Regions from separate parts of the Aliivibrio sp. A6 genome, predicted to be linked through region 3. Evidence: predicted binding sites of a transcription regulator. Region 3 holds the regulator's gene; each other region holds the start of a gene.
The links. The regulator PurR, encoded in region 3, represses purine synthesis genes. The targets are predictions, from matches to a motif close to TNANGNAAACGTTTNCNTNA.
Positions count from the first base shown of each region.

Region 1: PVK70_RS09405 (uracil-xanthine permease family protein) is a predicted target of PurR. The motif match lies at 1,691-1,710, and genes of this name have one in related genera.
Region 2: PVK70_RS11985 (inosine/guanosine kinase) is a predicted target of PurR. The motif match lies at 2,084-2,103, and genes of this name have one in related genera.

Region 1 is NZ_JARACR010000013.1:11,174-14,447, reverse strand. It holds gene PVK70_RS09405 (uracil-xanthine permease family protein) at 119-1,519, opposite strand; gene PVK70_RS09400 (ComF family protein) at 2,204-2,908, opposite strand; gene bioH (pimeloyl-ACP methyl ester esterase BioH) at 2,976-3,274, shown strand, end outside.
Region 2 is NZ_JARACR010000019.1:4,491-7,764, reverse strand. It holds gene PVK70_RS11990 (D-hexose-6-phosphate mutarotase) at 1-609, shown strand, start outside; gene PVK70_RS11985 (inosine/guanosine kinase) at 692-1,996, opposite strand; gene PVK70_RS11980 (HI1450 family dsDNA-mimic protein) at 2,180-2,503, shown strand; gene trxC (thioredoxin TrxC) at 2,646-3,080, shown strand; gene serS (serine--tRNA ligase) at 3,167-3,274, opposite strand, start outside.
Region 3 is NZ_JARACR010000036.1:16,762-20,035, forward strand. It holds gene torR (two-component system response regulator TorR) at 1-463, opposite strand, end outside; gene torD (molecular chaperone TorD) at 699-1,346, shown strand; gene purR (HTH-type transcriptional repressor PurR) at 1,620-2,627, shown strand; cyclic di-GMP riboswitch class I at 2,784-2,865, shown strand; gene PVK70_RS16465 (TfoX/Sxy family DNA transformation protein) at 2,992-3,274, shown strand, end outside.

The DNA of each region.
Region 1 (3,274 bases), on a different contig from region 3:
CGCAGCGTATAGCCTCTAGTTATTTCTTCTCAAACATAAAAAAGACCGCAGACGATAATCATCTGCGGCCTTTTTGTTTTCTCTTAAGGGCGAAGCCCGCTCTTAAGCGAAGCGTCCTTTAGCAACTTGTTGCGTCCTGCTTTTCCTTCTCTTCTTTTAGCACTTCACTGCTTGGAAGAATAATATTCAGAAGAATGGCCGTCACACCACCAGCGGTTACACCAGATGAGAAAATGTTTTTAATCATCTCGGGCATGAACTGAAGGATCTCAGGTTTTTGAGCTAAACCAAGACCCATAGAGAAAGACATTGCCATGATTAGGATTGCACGACGGTCTAGCTCAACACGAGAGATAATACGCACACCCGCCGCAGCAATAGTACCGAACATCACAATCGTTGCGCCGCCAAGTACTGGCTCAGGAATGATTTGCACCATGCTTGCAACACCAGGGAATAGGCCAAGAATAACCAACATACCAGCAATAAAATAACCAACGTAACGACTTGCAACGCCCGTTAATAAAATCACGCCGTTGTTTTGGCTGAAGGTTGAGTTAGGAAAACTGTTAAACACAGCGGCAATGGCAGAGTTAAGACCATCGGCTAATACACCACCTTTAATACGCTTGATGTATACAGGTCCTTTTACTGGTTGGCCTGATACTTCAGACGTTGCAGTAATATCGCCAATCGCTTCTAGCGCGGTAATTAAGAAGATTAGAACCAGAGGAATAAACAGAGACCAATCAAAACCTAAGCCATATTGCATTGGAATTGGTAAAGCGATTAATTCAGCATCGTGAGCCATATTGGTATTAAGCATACCCATTGCCCATGCAGCTAAAGTACCAACAGTCATCGCAATTACGATAGATGCCATACGTAGGTAAGGATTAGTTGCACGATTTAATACCACAATAATAAGTAAAACAGTGCCAGCAAGAGCCAATTTATCTAGGCTACCAAATGTACCTTCACCCATTGCAGAGTAACCGCCCCCCATAGATACAAGGCCGACTTGAATAAGTGTTAAACCAATTAATGTCACAACGATACCAGACACTAATGGCGTTATAATTTTTTGTGCGTACTCAAGAACACGAGAAAGGAAAATTTCAGCAGTCGAAGCCACTAAGATAGTGCCGAAAATCGCAGCCATCATGGTCGGAACATCAGCACCACCCGCTTTAAGCGCCAGACCTGCGCCAATGATTGGGCCTAAGAAGTTGAAGCTCGTACCTTGAACAGAAAGAAGGCCAGAGCCAATTGGACCAAAGGTTTTAATTTGAATAAAAGAAGAAATACCAGAAGCGAACAGAGACATACTTATGATGGTATTGGTTTCTGCAGCAGGGACACCAAGCGTCTGACAGATGATCAGAGATGGAGTAATAATCGCGACAAACATCGCCAATAAATGCTGAAGTGCAGCAAATAAAGTTTGCGGAAGTGGTGGACGCTCATCTAATTGATAAATCAGTTCAGATGGTTTTGTGGTGTTGTTTTTAACGGTCATGGCCGATATTCCTAATAGTATAACGTTGTCTTCAAAGCTCGCTGAATGGGAGTTTGAAGTGAGTAGGTGTCAATCTGTGATTGCTGTTAATCAGAACCTATCTCTATTGGGGTTGGTTGATTAAAATGAGTAGTTAATCAATTGGGACGGTATTCTATAGATAATTAAACGAAAAGCAATCGTTTGCTAAAGTTTTTAAGAGCAGACGGCTTCGCCTTGAGGGCGCTTCGCTTAAGACGCAACAAGTTGCTTGAGATGGTAGGAGATCTGGGTTCAAGGAGATCGTTGTGGTATCTATAATCACAATACAGTTCCTCCCCTTGTTCGAGAATGTTACTTGGCAGTAATTATTAATATAAAAGACAGCATAACCAACCCCCTCTAACTCCCCCTTGTGTTCACTATATCGATCTCATGATTATAGTGATAAAGGGGGAGAACCATTTTTTGTCGTTGTACTAACAGCATCAAATATACAGTTCCCTCCCCTTACCAAGGGGAGGGTTAGGGAGGGGTGACTACGATGAAATTGGAATTGAGTTCATAGTTAACTTGATAATGTGCTGTTAGTTCTTGACCCCCTCCCAGCCTCCCCCTTAGTAAAGGGGAGGAGCTAAAAGCAACTACCTCTGAACTCTACTTTTGCTCTCCTCAAGCGAAGCGTCTCAAGGACGGAGTCCGTCTTCAGCAACTTGTTGCGTCCTGCTCTTTACTTTTCCCTGTTCGACAAATCGTATAAACATCAATCCTCTCAACCCCCGCTTTTCTTAACTCGACACACAAAAGATCAATCGTGGCTCCTGTAGTCACCACATCATCAACAATAGCGACATGCTTTTCAGTAATCGGTTTAGCCACTTTAAACGCACCAAGTAGGTTGGTTTGTCGAAACGATCTTGAGAGTCCTTGTTGAGGCCGAGTTGCCTTAATGCGCTTTAATATCTTGTTGTCACAGCGAGAAGCCATACCGTTCAAGTTAAACTGTTGTGCAAGAGTCCAACCAAGATGATCACTTTGATTATAAGATCGCCACCAAAAACGCTTCCAATGGAGAGGAACAGGAAGAATAAGTGGAGCGGGATCAGAGATCTGTTTACTCAGTAATACTCCTAAATCTTGAGCTAACCAAAAATGTTGAGCGTATTTAAGGCGGCCAACGTATTCACGTAAAGGCTCTGTATAATCACTCACACAAAACAAGCGATCCCACTGTGGTGGGTGGGTTAAGCACTCACCGCACACCTCTGTTTCATGTTCGGTTTGTAAGCCACATTGTCGACAACGCGGAACTTTAGGAATTAAGGCGATACACTTTTGACACCAAATCGTTTCTGAAGCGGGCATAGCCAAACGGCAATAGTCACAATGACTTGTACCTAATTTTTGCATTGACCTTCGAAGTAACCTGATGAACACTTAACCATCCATTATTTTTGAACACGAATAGGCAGTGTAGATGACAAGCTCTCTTTATTGGCAAACGGAAGGCGAAGGTTCCGATCTGGTTCTCATTCACGGATGGGGAATGAACGGAGCAGTGTGGCAACCTACGGTAGAGAAACTGCGCTCGCAATATCGAGTTCACTCCGTAGATTTATCAGGTTATGGACACAGTGCCGAGCTTGGTAGTGCTGATTTTGATGAGATGGTGGAACAAGTATTAACTCAAGCACCAGCAAAAGCGGCGTGGCTTGGATGGTCTCTTGGTGGTTTAATTGCAACCCAAGCAGCGTTAACGGCACCTGATCGAGTAAG
Region 2 (3,274 bases), on a different contig from region 3:
CACGGCTTTGCTCGCAATAGTACTTGGACATTAATAGAACACCGTGAAAACGAAAATGGGGTGATGGTGGTTCTTGGTTTAGAAGCTTCAGAAGAAACCAAAACTATTTGGCCATTTGAATTTGAAGCTCGCTTAACAGTAGAAATTGGCGATCAGCTAACGATTACTCTTGATGCAAAAAATACAGATGATAAAGCGTGGAACTGCTCAGGAGCATTACACACGTACCTAAATGTTGCTGATATTAACACCACAACAATTACCGGTATGGGATCAAGCTATATTGATGGCTTACTGGAAGGGAAAGTATGTTCGGGCGGTGATACATTATCAATTAATGCGGCGGTTGACCGTGTTTACACTCAGCCAGAAAATACCGTCCTAATCTCTGATACACAACGTACATTGTCTGTTACTAATTCAGGGCACAATGCCGCGGTTATCTGGAATCCGTGGGCTGAAGGCGCTGAATCTATGGGTGACATGAACAATGATGGTTATCAAACGATGGTGTGTGTTGAATCAACCTATCATGCTGCAAGTCTAGAAACAGCTAAAGTAATTCAACCTAATGAATCATTTGTGTTAAGTACAACAATTAACGCTTAATCTTAAAGCCAGAAACAAAAACGGAAGCACTAAGGCTTCCGTTTTTTATATCATCTATTTTAATAGTAAGCAGATGCTGAAATTATCTTTCCCAGTACGACTCTTCTAACGAATCTTCACGTTCTGGTAAACCACGAGATAAACGTGGTGAATGTTGCGCTAATACTTCAAAGCTTACACGGTTTGAGTACTTACATACTTGAGAAAACGAAGAGTATGTTAGGTATGAGTGCTGATGCTTACTTGAATTAGGCACATTATTACGGTGATAATGGTTTGCTGCCATATCATGTAATAAAGCCGACAATGCACCATCGCCTGCCCCATTGGTATTCTTGATTTTTTCAGGGCCGCCCATGTATGGTGAGATATGGGAATACACCTTCATTGGATTTTCACAGCTGTCTTTAATTGCAGGACGGCTAAACTCAAATTGGTTAAATTCTGGAATAGTACCTGGAAGTAATGGTAATGAAGTCTCACGCTTCGCTTCATCCTCTGTATAACCTGCCATATAAAGCCCTACAGGGCCCGCAGTACATAATACAAGATCAACCCACTCAAGTGCTTTATCTGCTGCTTCTAGAGGATCTGATGCGCCTGTAAGGGCTTCACCTTCTTCTTCATTCATAGCAACAACGGTTACATGATCGTTTAAGAAATCACGCCAGTATTGTGGATCATCTTGAACCACAAATTTAGTACCCATGGTCAACACCACTGGTACATCATATTTTTTAGCGTACTCAATCGCTTTCATTGTTGCTTCTGGCATTGGATCACCATCTTTACAACGAACTAAATAAGCTGTCAGTACTAACGCAGATGCGTTTTTAAAGATTTTCTCTGGAATACTTTCTGAACGAAGCTGGTTCATATCGCCTTCGCTGATCGCAAACGTGCGTTCACCGTCTTGACTAATAAGTGCAAAACAGCGTCCAATCGCACCCGGAACAGGTTGAAGGTAGTTCAAATCCATTCGGCTAGACGTATTACATAAGTAGCGATATGAATAGCTACCAATATGAATGTCTTCACTCATCACACCTAACAGAGTTGATTTATCATCAGCGAGTACTGAATAGTTGTGAAGTGTATTACCAATCGTACCACCAGCGAATTCGTTGGTGATCATGTTGTTATCTTTAAGCTCATTATAAAGCATTTCCGCTTTATCATTATCGATAACCAGTGAGTGTCCTTTACTCAAGCCATACTTCTCAATAAAAGCATCGTCAATTCGAGCTTCAATATCCACTAACGTTTGATCAATACCGATAATGTGCGTACGCGACATTTTTTTGGTTTCTTGAGCTTGGCTAACTAATGGATCACGAGCGTGAACTGGAAAATAATGCTTGGATTTACGCTGACCTGGAAATTTCATAAAATAATCATTCAACTGGCTAATGGAAGAAGTGCGAAGTTTAGCCGCTCAATAACTCTGCCGCAACTACTGATATTAGCCTCAATGAAAGGCAAACGTTTGCCCTTTCTATTTGTTTATACTTCTAGCCTTACTAAGACCATTCATGATAATTTATCTGTGTATTTTTTAAAGGTAACCACCATGACAACTGAACTAATTAGCTATGATGACGTAATCGAAGTCGCTTACGATATTTTCCTTGAAATGGCTCAAGACAACCTTGAACCAGCTGATGTTGCATTATTTACTCTACAATTTGATGATCGCGGCGCTGCTGAAGTTGTTGATACTCGTGATGATTGGGCTGGACACGTTGGCTTTGAAGTTGATGGCGAAGTATACGCGGAAGTTCTCATTGGCTTAGTCAATGAAGAATCAGACGTATTGGATGATGTATTTGCTCGTATGCTAGTCAGTCGTGATCCTGAACACAAATTCTGCCACATGTTATGGAAACGTGATTAATTTTATCGTTCGTCTTTAACGACTAAGGAGCATTCATTTGCTCCTTTTTTATTATCCTCTCTCATTGAATCTCTTACTTTACACCCCCATTATTTCTTTATGCTCACAAACTGCTTATTGCAGAAAATAATAAAGGAATACCATGTCTCAATTTCAATCTAGATGCCCATCATGCAATGGACTCAACCGCCTTCCTATTGAACGCATTAATGACACGGCTACGTGTGGTCGCTGTAAAGAACACCTATTAGATGGAAAGCCGCTAGAAGGTACCACTGATAATCTTGCTGCTTTAATGAATAGTGATAAACCTGTTGTTATCGACTTCTGGGCCCCGTGGTGTAATCCATGCGTTGGATTCTCTCCGGTATTTGAAGACGTTGCTGCCGAACGCAATGGCCAAATTCGCTGTGTAAAAGTAAATACGGAAGCCCAACAACAAATTGCCGCACAATATCAGATCCGCTCTATCCCTACGATCATGGTCTTTAAGAATGGCCAACGTGTAGATATGATTAATGGTGCATTACCAAAAGGTCAATTTGATCAGTGGCTAAATCAAGCACTGCTTAAATAATGTAAATAGCAGACAAACAAAAGCCGCTGTATGACTTAACATACAGCGGCTTTTTAATGTTTATCTAGTCTATGTTATAGAACAGATTAACCGATGAATTCTACACCGTTCATGTACTTACGTAGTACTTCAGGGATAGCAATCTTACCATCAGCTTGTTGGAAGTTCTCTAGGATAGCAACCATTGTACGACC
Region 3 (3,274 bases):
GCTCACCATTATTTGATAATGCTCGACGTTGAATATCAAATGTCCACTCGCCAAAACGAACTACATTTGATTCATCTAACTCTGCCGGTTCATTAGCTAATGACATACGCCAAAATAAGTTTTTAACTCGGACTAAAAGTTCACGTAGCTCAACAGGTTTTGTGACGTAATCATCAGCACCCATTTCCAAGCCTACAATTCGATCAATACTATCAGTTCGTCCTGTAACAAGAATAATACCAATATTAGATTGGCTACGCAGTTCGCGTGCCAACAATAAACCATCCTCTCCTGGTAGGTTTATATCAAGCATAATTAAATCAACTTTTTGTTCAGCCAAAATAGTTCGCATTTCTGCACCTGTTTCAGCCTCGCTCACTTGATATCCCTCGGCTTCAAAATAGCCTACAAGTTTAGAGCGAGTTACCACTTCGTCTTCAACAACTAAAATGTGATAGCTCATAATTTTCTCTTTTTATGGTTATTTGGATGGTTCTTATCTTATTCTATTCATATTTTGTAATAATGCCAATTTTCAATTGATATATCTGTGATTTGTTTGATTCAAAACAAATCTTAACCAAAATTCGGCTTTAATCTTTACATATATATTTATACACGCTGTTAATGATAGGTGCTATTCCTTTTCACACTTATCCAGTACAATTCCCATATAAATTTTTTGGAGTGACGAATACATGAACGAATTGACTGCATTTAACGAACAACGCGCTGAAATTTACTGGTGGTTATCAAGTTTATTAACAAGCGAATTAACCGCAGAACAATTAGAAGAATACAATAGCTTTGAAGTTCGTACATTTTTATCAAACTTAGCTGAAACCGCAGAATTATCTAGCTCAGTGAGTGCTCTAATTGAAAAGTTAAATCAATTACAAAAACGTGAAGACGCACAACTTGAACTTTCTGCCGACTTTTGCCAAGCTTTTTTAGGTTCAGATAAAAGCAGTGCCCTACCTTATGCATCACTATACCTTGATAAATCAGGTCTTTTGAATGCAAAACCAGCACAAGAAATGCGTGCACTATTAGAGAAATATAACATCGCACAAAAAGCTGAATTTAATGAGCCTGCCGATCACATTGCCATTGAACTTGATTTTCTTGGTAATTTAATCGTAATGACAAACCAACAAGCTTCTGAAGAAGAATTTGAAGCTTACATGGCCGCTCAGTTAAACTTCATTAATGAGCAACTCTTATCATGGACACCACGCTTTAGCCAAATCTGCCAAGAGCGAGATGAGTTCGGCTTCTACGCAGCGGTTACACATTTCTTAGTGACGTTCTTACAGTTAGATGCTGCATTCCTTACTGGTGAGTAATTGAGTCACTCATTTTGATGATATAAATTAACAAGTACGTGATATAAATCAGATTACAACTAGAATTTATGAAATCAATAATTGTTTGCACTATACTTTACCTATAGTATGTGTACGCAAACGATAAAATTAAAACATTAAATAAAAGCCGCATTTTTAGCGGTTTTTTTCATTTATCAGGGCCTATTTATCTTCCATCAGTTCTTTAAAAGAGCAACACCTATTTTGTTGGAACATAAATAGCCCCTTATTTAACTATGTTAAGGCTTAAATATGGCTACAATTAAAGACGTTGCAAAATTAGCAGCGGTATCAACAACAACCGTATCTCACGTAATAAATAAAACTCGCTTCGTTGCTGAAGCAACACAAAAACGCGTGTGGGAAGCTGTCGACGAATTAAATTACGCACCAAGTGCCGTAGCTCGTAGTTTAAAATGCAACACAACACGAACTATCGGTATGCTAGTAACGCAATCATTCAATCCTTTTTTTGCAGAAGTAATGCACGGTGTTGAAAATTACTGTTACAAGCAAGGCTACACATTGTTTATGTGTAATACCGAAGGTGATCTAGAAAAGCAAAAACATTACATCCGTATGCTGGCAGAGAAACGAGTAGATGGCTTACTTGTTATGTGTTCTGATCTAAATGAGCAACTTCTTGCTCTTCTTGAGAAAAACACTGAACTACCTATGGTTATCATGGACTGGGGCCCAGACAGCCCACACACAGATAAAATCATTGATAATTCAGAAAAAGGTGGTTACTTAGCGACTAAACATTTGATTGAAAAAGGTCATACTGAAATCGCATGCATTACTGGTCAAGCAGATAAGGCAACGTGTAATGAGCGAATCCATGGTTTTAAACGTGCGCATGAAGAGGCAGGATTAGCCTTTAATCCAAATTGGATTTTAGAAGGTGATTTTGAATGTGCTTCTGCAGCTAAAGCGATAGATAAACTAATCGCAATGGACAAACAGCCAACGGCTATATTCTGTTTCAATGACATTATGGCATTAGCCGCGATTAGTCGAATTAAACAGTCTGGTTTACGTGTACCTGAAGATATCTCAGTGATTGGATATGATAATATTGAGTTATCTGCTTATTTCTCTCCACCACTCACTACAATTCATCAACCTAAGCGAAGAGTCGGAAAAACCGCGGTTGAAATTTTATTAGAGCGTATAAAAGATAAACATCACGAGCGTCGTATTTTTGAAATGCAGCCTGAAGTAGTATCTCGAAATAGTGTTTTTGATAAGACTAAATAATAAAGTTTAAATTTACAAAACAAGAACAATCAACGTCATTCTCAAGGAAAAGTTGAACCAACTTAACAAAAATGACGTTAATTTTATGGAGCAAGATCACATTTTTTGATTTTTTTTGGTCTCTTGACTTATTGATTGCTATATCATCATCCAAAGTCACGAACAGGGCAAACTGTGCGAAAGTGCAGGACGCAAAGCTTCCGGCCTAAGTTTTATATAGGGTAGCGGGGTTGCCGATGGCAAGTATTCTTTTATGCATTGTTAATTTTTACTTTAAAATAACAATTCTATATTTTGAACTTGCTACTATTTCCTCGGGCTCAGTTGTTTAGTGACATAGACTTACTAACCGAGAATTATTGCAATGGATAAACCAGTACTAAAAGAATCACTCCGTCTCCTCTCCTCTCTAGGAAAGATCACTTCACGTTCTATGTTTGGTGGTTTCGGTATATTTATCGACAGCACTATGTTCGCACTTGTCGTTCAAGATAAGCTGCATTTAAGAGCAAGTGATGACACTATCAACTTATTTAAAGAGCAAGGATTTGAACCATACGTTTATAAAAAACGTGGTTTTCCTGTCGTGACCAAATATTTTGCAATTTCAGCAGAATGTTGGGAAGAACCTGATTCAATCTTATTAC